DNA from 3 places in the Sporosarcina sp. USHLN248 genome. Region 3 is predicted to be linked to each of the others. Evidence: riboswitches for the same ligand, from Rfam matches in the RefSeq annotation. Region 3 holds a riboswitch; each other region holds the start of a gene.
The links. Region 3 has a riboswitch for cobalamin ahead of WFH04_RS13745 (ABC transporter substrate-binding protein). Riboswitches for the same ligand answer to the same signal wherever they lie in the genome.

Region 1 (4,562 bases), on a different contig from region 3:
AGGTACATATGCCGTAGGATGACGGTAATTTTTCTTAACTAACAGTCACGCGCCTTTGAGTTAAGAAGTATCTGATTTTGCATTGCTTTCCGCGCGTGTCAGAAGTAGTTATGCGCAATTTTTACGTAGTATGCGTTTCTATGATGCATTATGCGTTTTTAAGCAGTTTTCTGCGCTCATAATTCCCTTTATGAATTTGTGGAAGTGAGTAGAGTTGAAGCGCACATATCATTGAGACGATCGACGTATAAAAGCTCTGATGTGTAAAATAGGGCATTTCGATAAGAGCATGCTGCTCGTACGTCGTGTAAAAGTCGGATTTAGATCCATTCATTTCTATGTTGCATTGATTTTGTGATGATTAGAATTGTTTTGTAGGAGGATACTGAATTGAAGAAACAGAGAAGTATTGCTTGGAAATTGTCGGGGCTGATTATCGGTCTATTTTTGATCCTTTTTATCGCCTATACATTTACGACAAGCTCTATTATTCATAAGGAGAGCTCAAATGACGCTGAAGAATTTGCAATTGAAAATACTAATTTTTATGCGAAAGAAATAAGTAATAGATTTAGTCAAACGAATCAAATTTTGAATACTACGAAGCGTATTTTTGAAACACTGCAAGCCGATGGAAAATTGACAACTGAAGAAGTTTTAGATGTCATAGAAAACAATCTCGCATCGAATGAAGATGCAATGGGTGTGGCAGCGATTTTGGAAAAGGGTTCCATTCCAATTGACGATGATGCCGATAAAGGGTTATTTGATGATGAAGACCGTTTCATTCCTTACTTATACAAAGATGGCGATGGAATTACAATAGAAGCAGTAAGAGGATATGAGACGGAAGGAGACGGTGACTGGTATCAAGTGCCTAAAAGCTCAAAACGAGCTGTGCTGACTGAGCCGTATTCGTATGATGCAGGCGGTCAGACGATATCGATGACGACGATTTCAGTACCGTTAATTGATAAGAATGGTCAGTTTTTCGGTGTATTGACGACAGATTTGTCGGTTGAATTCTTAACTGACTTAGTCTCATCCATTGCACCGGAAGGCGGTTACGCTACTATCTTGACGGATAATGGTGAAATAACAGCGAATAGTTTAACAGAGGATTTGAATGGCACGGATTTGCGTAGTCTATTGGACTGGGATGCAATGAAATCGAAGCTTGACGAAGGGCAAGTAGGTTCGTTATATGCCGAATCGGATAACTTGGACGAAATGGCGTTTAATGTTCTTGCACCGATCATGTTAGAAGGAATCGATGAAACGTGGACAGTGCAAACATCTATTAAAAAGTCGAAAATAATGGAAACCTTTAATTATGTCCTTCTCATGACAGTGATTTTTGGTATTGTAATGGTAATTTTAATGGCGGCTGTAACGGCTTGGTATATTTTCAAACAGATGAGACCACTCTCAATGCTGCAAACATCGATTGAACAAGCGGCTGCAGGGGATATGACACATTATGTCGATGAAAGCAAGGTAGGCAATGATGAAATCGGTGCTGTCACACTTGCGTATAATAATATGCTGCGCCAAACGAACGAGGCGATTCATGCAGTTCGTGAGTCATCGATCGAATTGAATGATTCCACGACAAGGGTACATCAAGCGTTTGAAGAAGTTGTCGCTTCCAGTGAAGAGGTTTCATTGGCGACGAACGAAATCGCACAAGGTGCTTCGAAGCAGTCTGAGGATACGGAAGAGACTGGGCGTAGAATGGCCGATTTAGCTGAGCAGATCAATGCATTATCCACTCTTTCAGAAAATATGAAAGAGCTTTCGAATCAAACGGTTGCTTCAACTGAAACGGGTATGTCTGAAGTAGAGAATTTGCGTGAACACAATAGTTCGATGAATGAAATGAATGAAAAAGTTCGTCAGCAAATGGATGCATTGGCATCGAAAATTAGTTCAATCGATCAAGTCATTGCTTCCATCCACGATATTACTGCACAGACGAATTTGTTGGCGCTGAATGCAAGCATTGAAGCGGCGCGTGCCGGTGAGCATGGGAAAGGGTTTGCGGTTGTTGCCGAGGAAGTTCGCAAATTGGCGGAGCAGTCGAGAATAGAAACTGAAGTGATTCAAAAAACTGTACAGGAAATTTTAGAAGAATCTCAACAAACTGTACAAGTCGTTGCTTCTAACTTAGCATTGATGGAAGGTCAAAACGAATCGGTCTCAAGCACGGAAGCTTCCTTTGCACGCAATGCTGAATTGACGGAGCGAATGAGTGAAGCAATTGCAGAGTTTTCGTCAGAGCTTGCTGAAATGCTATCACATCGAGATCAAGCACTTCTTTCGATTCAAAGTGTGTCTGCAGTATCTGAAGAGACTGCGGCTTCCGCAGAGCAAGTGAGCGCATCTTCCGCAACACAGCAAAGCGAGCTTGAACGTGTTGCAGAATCTACAAATCGAATGAAACAAATCGCAGGTGAATTGCGCGAAATCGTAGGTCGTTTCCAACTATCTTAAGTTCTAGGATTGCATTGCGGTCAATTGATGGTAAAATGAAGTAAAAGAATACGAATATGAACGATAGAGCGGTACCGAAATCGGTTTAATAGGGAATCCGGAAATCCGGAGCTGTCCCCGCAACTGTAATCGCCGACTTCCCCCTAAATGCCACTGTCAAAAGACGGGAAGGCAGGGAGGAAGGATGAAGCGAAAGCCAGGAGACCTGCCGTCTATCGTTGAAGCGACACTTTCTTCGGGGGTTGAGAGGGGGGAGCGAACGGATTTTTCGGCATGGCATTTTTTCGGCCGATTCCGTTTAGTTTCCTACGAACAATATGAGCGATCTGCTCCACCCGATTGGTGGAACAGATCGCTTTTTAGTGGGAGGAGACAATGTGATGAGACTGCACACCGCGGAAGAATTCAGTTCAATGCTCTATATGGATTATGTTGGAGAGGCTCCATTGCAAAAGGCGATGATGGCAATGAATAGTAATTTCAGTCGGCTTTATATAGACATTTTCCATCTTGATGTTTTCGCCTTTCTATCGAATGAGTTGCCGTTGAAAGGGGTCTGCATTCCTGACTTGTTTATGCGGCAAGTGGAAGCGGATGGATCATTTTTTATATTTGATTTAAGACAGATTAAGGAGGTTATGGGGTTTTCGTTACCAGATGTTTATGATGAAAAAGAAATCGGTGCATTTCACGAGAAGTATGATGCCTGCGTACAGCACCCTATAATCCGAAAAGTTGAAGTATCTGCCGTCAGCCTTATGAAACATCTTTTGCAATGCCAAATAGCTTCAGGTGGGCCAGCATTCTTTTATCGGGACAGCGCGAATCGATTATGTGGAAATCAATGCAAGGAGACTTTGCGTTTTCCGGAGCAGCATTGGTTGAATGGAAGTTTCAAACAACGAATATTGCCACGCCGAATATCGCTGCGAGAGGAAGACTTGCTGCGTGATCATTTGAATGCTTGGAGATTAGGCATTCAAATGACAAAATGCAGCTGGGAAAGAACTTAATACGCCACCGTGGGTAAAATCAAGTTCTATTCCCTATAATGAATTACATCTCTTTTGGTGCTTTCATCCCTAAAAGGCGTAATGATTCCTGTAGGACAGTAGCAACGCTTTGAACAAGTGCGATTCTATAATTTTTTAACGGCAAGTCGGAAAGGATATGGACGTTTCCGTAAAATGAATTGAATGATTGTGAAAGGTCAATTGCATATTTAGCTACGATGGAAGGATCCAAATCTTCTGCTGCCCGTTTCACGACAGACGGAAAAGCATATAGTAGCTTGAAAATCGCCCATTCATAGTCATTCACTTGTTCAACTGTAAACGGTCCGGTAATACCAGCCTTGCGCAAAATGGAATTTGCCCTTGCATGCGTATATTGAATGTAAGGTCCGGTTTCTCCTTCGGTTTGAAGCATGCTGCTTAAGTTGAATTCGATGTCATGCTTGCGATGCTGTTTCAAATCGCTAAAAATAATTGCGCCGACGCCAACTGCTTGTGCAACTTCGTTTTTATTGAACAGTGTAGGATTTTTTTCAGCAATTGTATGCTCAGCAAGCGAAATTGCTTCCGACAGAACTTCTTCTAACAGAACGATCTTTCCTTTCCGGGTCGACATCTTTTTTCCGTCCTTCAATATGAAGCCGAATGAGACATGGTGAATCGTATTTGCCCAGTCATAGCCCATCTTTTGCAACACTTGCTTTAATTGGGTGAAATGAAGGCTTTGTTCATTTCCTACTACGTAAATCGCTTTCGTGAAATCATACACTTTTTTCCGTTCCAATGCAGCGGCTAAATCGCGAGTTGCATAGAGAGTAGCGCCATCTGATTTTTTGATTAAACTTGGCGGCATCCCTTCCGACAGCTCCACGACTAATGCTCCATCGGACTCTACTAACAATCCTTTAGCGGATAGCTCTTCAACGACAGGCTCCATTTTGTCGTTGTAATAAGCTTCTCCGTTAGTTGAGTCGAAAGAAACTCCGAGCAAATCATATATGCGTTGAAATTCCTTTAATGATTCCGTTTTAAACCATTCCCAAAGCGAAAGTGCAT
Region 2 (4,562 bases), on a different contig from region 3:
AGACATCGTACGTATTATGATCTAAATCCGGGGCAATGACAGGAAGTCTATAATCTTTCTTTTCTTCATGATAGAACGGCTTGAAAATCGGATCGATCGAAGCAGTCGAGCCAGCAATGACCGATGTTGAACTATTCGGGGCAACCGCCATTACGTAGCCGTTGCGCATACCGTTTGTTGCGACATCGACTCGCAGTTCACGCCACTGCATCGAATCATAGCCCCTCCGCTCAAAGTATGTTCCCGTTTGCCAGTCGGATCCTTCGAATAAAGGATATGCCCCTTTTTCCTTTGAAAGTTCCATTGAGGATTTGATTGTCAAATATGCGATCTTTTCATAAAGCTGATCCGCCAATTGTACTGCCTCTTCCGATTCCCATCGGATATTGTAAATTGCCAAAAGGTGATGCCAGCCGAATGTTCCAAGGCCGATGCCGCGATAATTCCCGTTTGTCCGTTGTGCCTGAAGCACCGGGATTTTATTCAGCTCGATGACGTTGTCCAACATCCGCACTTGAATTGGAATCAGCCTTTCTAAAACGCCTGCTGGAACCGCTTTTCCAAGATTGATAGAGGAGAGATTGCATACGACAAAGTCTCCCGCTTTCGATTTCGTAACGATGACATCATCTTCAAGCTTCACAGATTCAAACGTCGTTGCGCTCATGTTTTGAAGGATTTCTGAACATAAGTTACTTGAATAGACGATTCCTTCATGCTTATTCGGATTCATGCGGTTCACTTCATCGCGATAAAACATGAACGGCGTACCCGTTTCAAGCTGGCTGCGCATAATACGCTTCATGATTTCAATCGCGGGAACGGTTTCTTTTGTTAATTCCGGATGATTGACGCATTCCTCATACTTCTCACGGAATGAGCCGCTTCCTCGCTTTTCATCATAGTAATCTTCAAGAGAATAGCCCATCACTGTGCGCACTTCATGCGGATCAAACAAATGCCAGTCTCCCCTGCTTTTTACCTTCTCCATAAACAAATCAGGAAGGCAGACGCCTGTAAAGATGTCATGCGCACGCAATCTTTCATCTCCGTTGTTCAATTTCAAATCCAAAAAAGTATAAATGTCTCGATGCCACACATCCAAATAAACCGCGACTGCGCCTTGTCTTTGCCCCAATTGGTCAACGCTCACTGCCGTATTGTTCAATTGTTTAATCCAAGGTAAAACACCGCTCGATGCACCTTTAAAACCTCGAATCGCAGCTCCGCGAGAGCGTACTTTTCCCATATAAACCCCGATGCCACCACCATACTTGGATAAGTTCGCAACATCCGTGTTGCTGTTATAAATACCTAACAATGAATCATCAACCGTGTCGATGAAGCAGCTCGACAACTGGCCATGCGGCTTGCCCGCGTTCGCAAGCGTCGGTGTCGCAACAGTCATATATAAATTGCTCATCGCCCAATAAGCTTCCGCAATTTTGACATTCCGGTCGTCCGTTTCATTTTGCATTAGCGTCATCGCAATGACGAGCCAACGTTCCTGCGGCAATTCAACAGGACGCTTGTTATAGTCAACTGCTGCATAGCGGTCCATTAAAGTTTTCAAACCGATATATGTAAATAGCTTGTCCCTTTCCGGGTCGATCAATTTCCCAATAGCAGAAAGCTCCTCGCGCGTGTACTTCTCCAAAAGTTCGGGCGCATAAAGACCCTTTGCAACAAGATCTTCAACATGTGCAACAAAATCCGAATAAGGCTCGCGTCCACATAACTGCTTTATTTGTGTATACATTTCCCGCAAATAAAGCCTCGCTGCCACGAATGTCCAATAGCCAGAAACTTCATCAATATTGCTAAGTGCTTCCAAAATCATTGCTTTTGTCCACTCGGAATCACTGTGTCCCGGATTACGCTCTTTATAGCGTTCGCTAGCCTTTTCTAATAATGCAATTTTATCGTACCCAAACTCTTCCTGTAGCGCTGTCAGTCTCTCTTCAACTGCTGTTTTTCTCGTAAAAATGGTCATCTTTTGATTCTCCCTCCTAAAATGAAACGCAAAAAAGCGATGATGCCACCTCTTCGGCAGCGTCATCGCGCATAGATGTTGTGTAGGAAACAATTCGGGAAGCCCTCATTTACACTTTCATGAAAAATGAAAACAGCAAACCCGCTCGCTTCCACCTCTCAACCCCCGAAGAAAGTGTTGCTTGACGACGGACGGCAGGTCTCCTGGCTAACGCTTCATTCTCCCGTCTCCCTTCCCGCAATCACGATTGCAGTGGTTTTCAAGACGGTCGTCGGCGATTACAGTTGCGGGGACAGCTCCGGATTTCCGGATTCCCTTTTTAAACCGATAACGGTACCATTCCATCGTTCAATACTATATATTGTGTCTTATGTACATCTACTACCCTAACATGTTGTGGTTTAATCGTAAATAGGTAAAAAGATATTTTGAAAGTTTTTTAGCTTTTTCTATACTTTTGATCTTTCATATGTGATGATAAATAGAAAAAAGGAGAATTGCAAATGGCCGATTTAACAGCTATTACAGCTTGGACATTCACAGAAGAAGTACCCGTTCCAGATGACATCGCTGAATTACTTATTGAAGGTGAAGTTGCCGAAGTTGCATACAAAACAATTCGTGATGTTGCAGTTGTTACGAACAAAAGATTTATAATTGCGGACAAACAAGGACTTTCGGGCAAAAAAGTTGAAATCTATACGATACCTTTCAGCTCAATCATTATGTATTCAAGTGAAAATGCAGGAAAAATTGATTTGAATGCTGAAATTGAATTATGGACAAAAGCAGGCAAGCTTAAATTAAATTTGAATAAAAAAGTTGATATCCGTAAATTAGATAAAATCATCGCAAATGCAATCTTATAAAATCACCAACAATCCAATAAAAAAGGACACTCAAACTGGATTCCGTAAAGCTTTGATTCCACTGAATCCAGTTTGAATACTTTTTACAAAGGCTCCAACGCATTCGTCCTATCCATGAACATAAACCCGTCGTAACGGCTGCCAACCCTTGACGATACATAGTTCCCATACGCTTCAAACTCCGGGTTATAGACAACTCCGATAGCGCGATGGCCAATCCATTCATTGAATAAATGACGGTTTTCCTCTGTAAACAAGATAACTTGATCCTTAGGATTCGCTGCATGCATCTGCCCTTCCCATGAGTTGAATTTGGCGGGTGGAACGTTCATTTTTTGATGAGGCTCCCCCCAGCCTTCGCCAGCAATGACGCATCCTTCATACGTTCCGAAGCCGATGGCAAATGTGTCCTTCCTTCCATACTTTTCGCGGATGAGCTGCCCGACATTAATCATTTTATGGTCGGCCATCGAAGTTTCCGAAGCATCGCCGACATGAGTATTGTGCTCCCAAATGATGATTTTTGCATCGTCGCCATGGTAGTTCAAAATCTCGTCGATCGCCTCCATCATATGCATATCGCGTATATTCCAAGAGATGGCGTCGTCCTGCATCATCGCCCGATAATATGATTCTGCATTTTTCGCGACTAATGCATTCATCGTCATATTCAAGTCCTTCTCCTGCTCATTCAAATAAAGATCCTCATGGCTACGGATCGTTGTCAGCAAACTGGAAACTTCACTTATGCACTCATCCGTGAAGTGGGCAGTCGACAGCGCATAATGCTCTGGCATCCGGTTATACGGCTCAAAACAGGAGAACGCCTTTTTCGCCAACTCCAAATCCGCTTGAAACTGTGGATTCTCTCTTAGAAATCGAAGCAATTCATCGATTGATTCATATAGGCTATACATATCGATTCCGTAAAATCCTGTTTTATTTGCTGCAGCTTTTCCTTCATTTTCACGTTTCAACCACTCAACAAGCACCGCAACTTCTTCATTCGCCCACATCCAAGTCGGCCAGCGATTGAAGGATTGTTTCAGCAATTGCTGAGCGGATTTTCCTTCTTTATCAAAACCTTTCACATAGCGATTGACCGCTTGGGCGGACGGCCAATCTCCTTCTACCGCAATAATAGTGAACCCTTTTTCTTGAATAAGCCGTTTGGATAATGCCATGCGAACTTTGTAAAACTCAGAAGTTCCATGCGTTGCTTCACCGAGCAGGACCATTCGGGCATCCCCAATTGTGTTCAAAACTATCTCAAGTGCTTGATCATTTAACGGGAAGGCATACTCTTGGATGGCAGACACTAATCTTTTCGACAAACTAATCCCCTCCTCTATCGATAGCATACCCATGGTGGCAGTATGGAAACCGAGAAGGATGAATCAAGTCTATTTCAACGAAGATTTCTTCATAGAAAATGTTTACCTCCGATTCACGTACGTTTACCACCGATACGGGCGTGTTTACCAACGATTCGAGCAATTAGTCATCGAAAGGCTACAATTCGAGATGATTTGGAATGAATTTCTGGCCATTTCCTATAGTGAGAAACGTATCACCACTCTGATAATCGTTATCACTGCTCAGCCAAGATTTATCACCATTTGACCAATATTCCCCATAAAAACAACCCAGACTGTAGACAAAGTATCTTTTTACTTTGTCTACAGTTCTTTTAAGGTTTG
Region 3 (4,562 bases):
TTCATAACCATGTACACAAGCAGTCCGAATAAAAAGGCAACAAAAGCTATTATTGAGTAGCTACCGACTTTCCCCATACTTTTCTGCGCCGTTAGAAACGCAGTCCGATCTTCTTCAATTTTCTCCTTATCCGCCTTCAACGCATCACGGATTGTTCCCTTTTCTGCATTTATACTTGAAAATAGAGAAGGCTCATAAATGACTCGGATATCGCCGTTCGTACTGTCCGGAACTTTACCGAAGTCAAAAACGACAACTCCATCTGCTTCAAGGACGCCCTTTCCATAAGCAGCGTCATACCCAAGATAATCTACATCCATTGCTTTCGCGGGTGGATGCACAGATATTTTCAGTTTACCGTAATCCGTTTCATTTCTTTTATCAAAAAATGGCCAATAAAATTGCGCTCCATCTTCATACTTCTCTACACCATTTCCAATTTGATAATGCAGCTCAAAGCGTACAGTTTCATTTTTCCCTGATCGATAAACTTTATAAAGCTGCCCCTTTTTTTCAACCTTCAATAATTTACCGTTTTCATAGGCTTCAAAACGATCAATGGAAGATCCTTTTTTCGGGCTAATCTCACGGGAAATCCCATTAAATTTTCCATCAAAATCATACGTATGCTTTTCAACGACATCCACATGTCCATTTTCTTTTAGGTAGACATCAATTTGAACATCGGAAATTTCGAATTCAACAGCATTTGCTGTAACCGGAATTACTAAAAGAACTATGAAAGCCAATATCGAAATAAAATTACTCCATCTCATTGCATTCACCTCTTCTTACTTTTATTTTACGGAATAAGCAAAGTGAAAGTTTCATATTTGAAGAATGCCCATCCTATCGTATATAAGTAAACCTTATTCGGCCGCCTTTCTCCAAATCGGTTTATTACGTTTTCATGATGCGTTTAAAGAAGAAACACATTATTCGCATTAATACTATATCAATATAAAGTTTACAAACCATTCTCACTTCTATATACTTGGCATGAGCTAAAACGTTAAAAAAGAATAGTAGAAATAGGTTTTTCAAACCGTTGCTATAAAACTGTTTGAGACTAAGAGGGAAGTTGGTGAGAATCCAACACGAACCCGTCACTGTAATCGTCGAGGAACGTCCCATTTATCCACTGCGCTAATAGCGTGGGAAGGAGGGACCATCCGTTGAACCGTAAGTCAGGAGACCTGCCTATTTCGATTATCGGCTTCCTCGGGATATAGGAATGCTTGAAATATCGGTTTTGCCGTCCTTTTGGATTTGATGACAGCCGTTCTTATTTTCATGCGCTTTCCCCCGAGGAAAAGCGCTTTTTTGACGTTCACCAACAAAAGGAGGACTATAATTTTGCAAAACATGATGAAACGTTGGGGACTATTCAGCCTAATCTTTGTCTTATCCATGGCCATTTTGGCTGGATGCGGATCAGAATCGGCAAACCCTGCGAAGCAATCGGGCCAAGAAGGTCAATTAACTGAAACGGATAAAACTCAAGAGACAAATAAAGATGAGGCACTTTTCCCTGTCACATTTACCGATGATGCTGGACGTGAAGTGACCATCGAGGAAGAACCTGAAACGCTCATCTCGATCCAGACGAGCAACACAGAAATTTTATACGCCCTTGGTGTAGGGGATCGTCTCATCGGCGTATCCGATTACTGCAACTACCCTCAAGAAGCGCTGGAAGTACAGAAAGTCGGCGGACAAGATATGGATGCCGAGTTAATCATGACACTTTTGCCGGATGTCGTGTTTGCTACAAAATATCATTTTGATAACCATGAAAACATCCTGAAACAATATGAAGATGCGGGCATTAAAGTTGTCGTTACAGGCAGCGCCACTTCATTCGACGATGCCTACAACACGATGAAAATGCTTGCAACTGCTACAGGCACGGAAGACAAAGCAGATGAAATTATTCAAGATATGAAAGATCGCCGTGCTGCAATTGAAGAAAAAGCAAAAGAGATTACAAATCCCAAAAAAGTTTGGGTTGAAGTTTCACCCGAACCGGATATCTTTACGACTGGAACGAATACATTCATGCATGAAATGCTTCAAACCATTCATGCTGTAAACGCCGCGGAAGCACATGAGGGTTGGGTGAAATTGACCGAAGAAGAAATTGTGGCCCTTAATCCGGACGTCATCATTACAACATATGGCTACTATGTAGAGAATCCTGCAGATGGCGTATTGGCCCGTGATGGATGGCAGGAAGTCAATGCTGTAAAAAATGGACAAGTGTTTGACGTTGATAGTGATACGGTTACACGTCCAGGTCCACGCCTAATTGAAGGAGTCGAGCAGCTTGCGAAACTTATTTATCCGGAAGTTTTTGGGGAATAAAATTACCTATCTTTATATCGCAAGTATCGGGGTTGTACTTTGTGCAACCCTTCTTGGCATATTCGTCAGCAGTGTAAAGTTTCCGATATCGACTATTCTTCATGTCGTGACAGATAAAACATTTGGGCTTGGTTGGCTGACAGAGGTTCCGAGAAACGAGGAGCTAATTATTTGGAACATCCGTGTTCCCCGCGTATTATTGGCCTTCCTTGTCGGTGCTTCCCTTTCGCTTGCCGGTGCCGCATTCCAAGGACTTCTCAGAAATCCTTTAGCCGACCCCTACACGATCGGTGTCTCATCAGGTTCTGCCTTAGGTGCCGTAACAGTTCTATTTTTTCAATATACAATTTGGGGGCTCGGCAGCTATACATTGCCAATCGTCGCTATTCTAAGCGGATTTTTCACATTATTTATCGTCTTCGGCCTAGTTAGGTTAAGCAGTCGAAGCTTGGCGATCGAAACGATCATCCTTGCCGGGATTATTGTCGGCGCTTTCGTAGGAGCACTTACTTCGTTAATGATTGCATTAGGAGATCGAGATGCGATGGCGCAAATCATTTATTGGCTATACGGAAGCGTAGCCATGCGTGGTTGGAGCCATGTGCAGCTGATCATCCCCTTCCTTGTGATTGGAGCAATCATCCTACTAGCCCATTATCGGGAACTGAACGCTTTAGCTCTTGGCGAAGAAGCTGCAGATCATATCGGGGTCAATGTGAAGCGGGGTAAAATACTCATTTTGATTGGTGCATCTCTCCTTACCGGATCGGCAGTCGCCGTTTCTGGATCGATCGGTTTCGTCGGATTAGTTGTCCCCCACTTAGTACGGCTCATGACTGGACCGAACCACCGGAATGTCCTCCCGTTGTCCATGCTTCTTGGCGGTGCATTTCTTGTCTTGGCTGATTTGCTTGCACGGACAGTGATCGCTCCGAAAGAGTTGCCGATCGGTGTTATTACCGCTCTAATCGGAGCACCTGTATTTGCATTTCTATTAATCCGAGATCGAATTGGAAGAGGGGAACAGCGATGATCACAGTCGAACATCTAACAGGCGGTTATGGGAAAAAGCCAATTATCCGTGATCTCCAATTCGAAATCCGTAAAGGGGAATTCTTCGCTCTATTAGGACCGAACGGTAGCGGTAAATCGACAATTTTCAAATTGATTACCGGTCAACTGCCGATCACATCCGGCTCCATTTTGATTGACGGGAAACCGATGTCGCAACTAACAAAGTTAGAGAAGGCACGGAAAGTGGCTGTGCTTGCCCAAGAAAGCCAAGTAACATTTGATTTCACTGTCGAAGAAATCGTAAGCCTTGGGCGATATCCCCATCAGACCGGTCTCTTCAAGCGACTATCTCCGGAAGATAAGCAAGTCATCGAGGACGTTATGCACATGACACGCATTGAGCAATTCAGAAGTTTTCAGTTCAGAACATTAAGCGGGGGAGAAAAACAAAGGGTTTTGTTGGCAAAAGCGCTAGCGCAACAACCCGAAGTTCTTTTATTGGATGAACCAACCAACCATTTGGATATTAAGCATACGTTCCAAATACTTACTATGCTGAAGAAATGGCAGCGATCAAAAGATTTAACCATTTTCGCCATCCTGCATGATTTGAATGTCGCTTCGCTCTATGCAGACCGAGTTGCCCTACTCCATAAAGGCAACTTCCTTGAAGTGGGAGATGTGAACATCTTGCGAAAGGAAAATCAGCTGAAGAAGGTGTATGAGGTTGATGTTAAAACACAGGCACATCCAGTTGTTGCCAAGCCTCAGCTGCTCATGACGCCTATGTTCGAGGAAACGGATGCCTCAGTTGCCCTTATTGAAAGTTTCTTTGTAGATCGCAAGGAGGACCATCTGATCGTCCATTTTACAGAGCCTTTGCGGACTATTTCCAATGCTGCAATCGGCAGTGGCATCCAGTGGTTTAAACACTTTTGCCTTATGAATCAACCATCTGCCCATACAAGCCGTGAACAGCTGAAAACCATGTTGGAAAAGTATGGCATTCCACCTGAACAGGCATCTATCGTGATATGCTCCGGAAATCTGAATGACGCTTTCATTATGGAACGGCAATTAAATGGCGTGGACATTTTACTTATTACAGCATTCGATGAAGCGGTCCACCTTCTTCTGTTCATCGATGCACCATTAGATGATCGGACATTGTTCGATTTTTACAT

Region 1: another riboswitch for cobalamin. It lies ahead of WFH04_RS07935 (hypothetical protein); the one in region 3 lies ahead of WFH04_RS13745 (ABC transporter substrate-binding protein).
Region 2: another riboswitch for cobalamin. It lies ahead of WFH04_RS07915 (ribonucleoside-diphosphate reductase subunit alpha); the one in region 3 lies ahead of WFH04_RS13745 (ABC transporter substrate-binding protein).

What each region holds. Positions count from the first base shown of each region.
Region 1 is NZ_JBBCZC010000015.1:32,513-37,074, reverse strand. Features, by position in the region: gene WFH04_RS07940 (methyl-accepting chemotaxis protein) at 391-2,493, shown strand; cobalamin riboswitch at 2,545-2,720, shown strand; gene WFH04_RS07935 (hypothetical protein) at 2,874-3,506, shown strand; gene argS (arginine--tRNA ligase) at 3,550-4,562, opposite strand, start outside.
Region 2 is NZ_JBBCZC010000015.1:26,814-31,375, forward strand. Features, by position in the region: gene WFH04_RS07915 (ribonucleoside-diphosphate reductase subunit alpha) at 1-1,993, opposite strand, end outside; cobalamin riboswitch at 2,170-2,350, opposite strand; gene WFH04_RS07920 (PH domain-containing protein) at 2,497-2,862, shown strand; gene WFH04_RS07925 (erythromycin esterase family protein) at 2,946-4,196, opposite strand.
Region 3 is NZ_JBBCZC010000035.1:28,917-33,478, reverse strand. Features, by position in the region: gene WFH04_RS13750 (DUF2207 domain-containing protein) at 1-776, opposite strand, end outside; cobalamin riboswitch at 1,017-1,218, shown strand; gene WFH04_RS13745 (ABC transporter substrate-binding protein) at 1,369-2,364, shown strand; gene WFH04_RS13740 (FecCD family ABC transporter permease) at 2,327-3,397, shown strand; gene WFH04_RS13735 (ABC transporter ATP-binding protein) at 3,394-4,562, shown strand, end outside.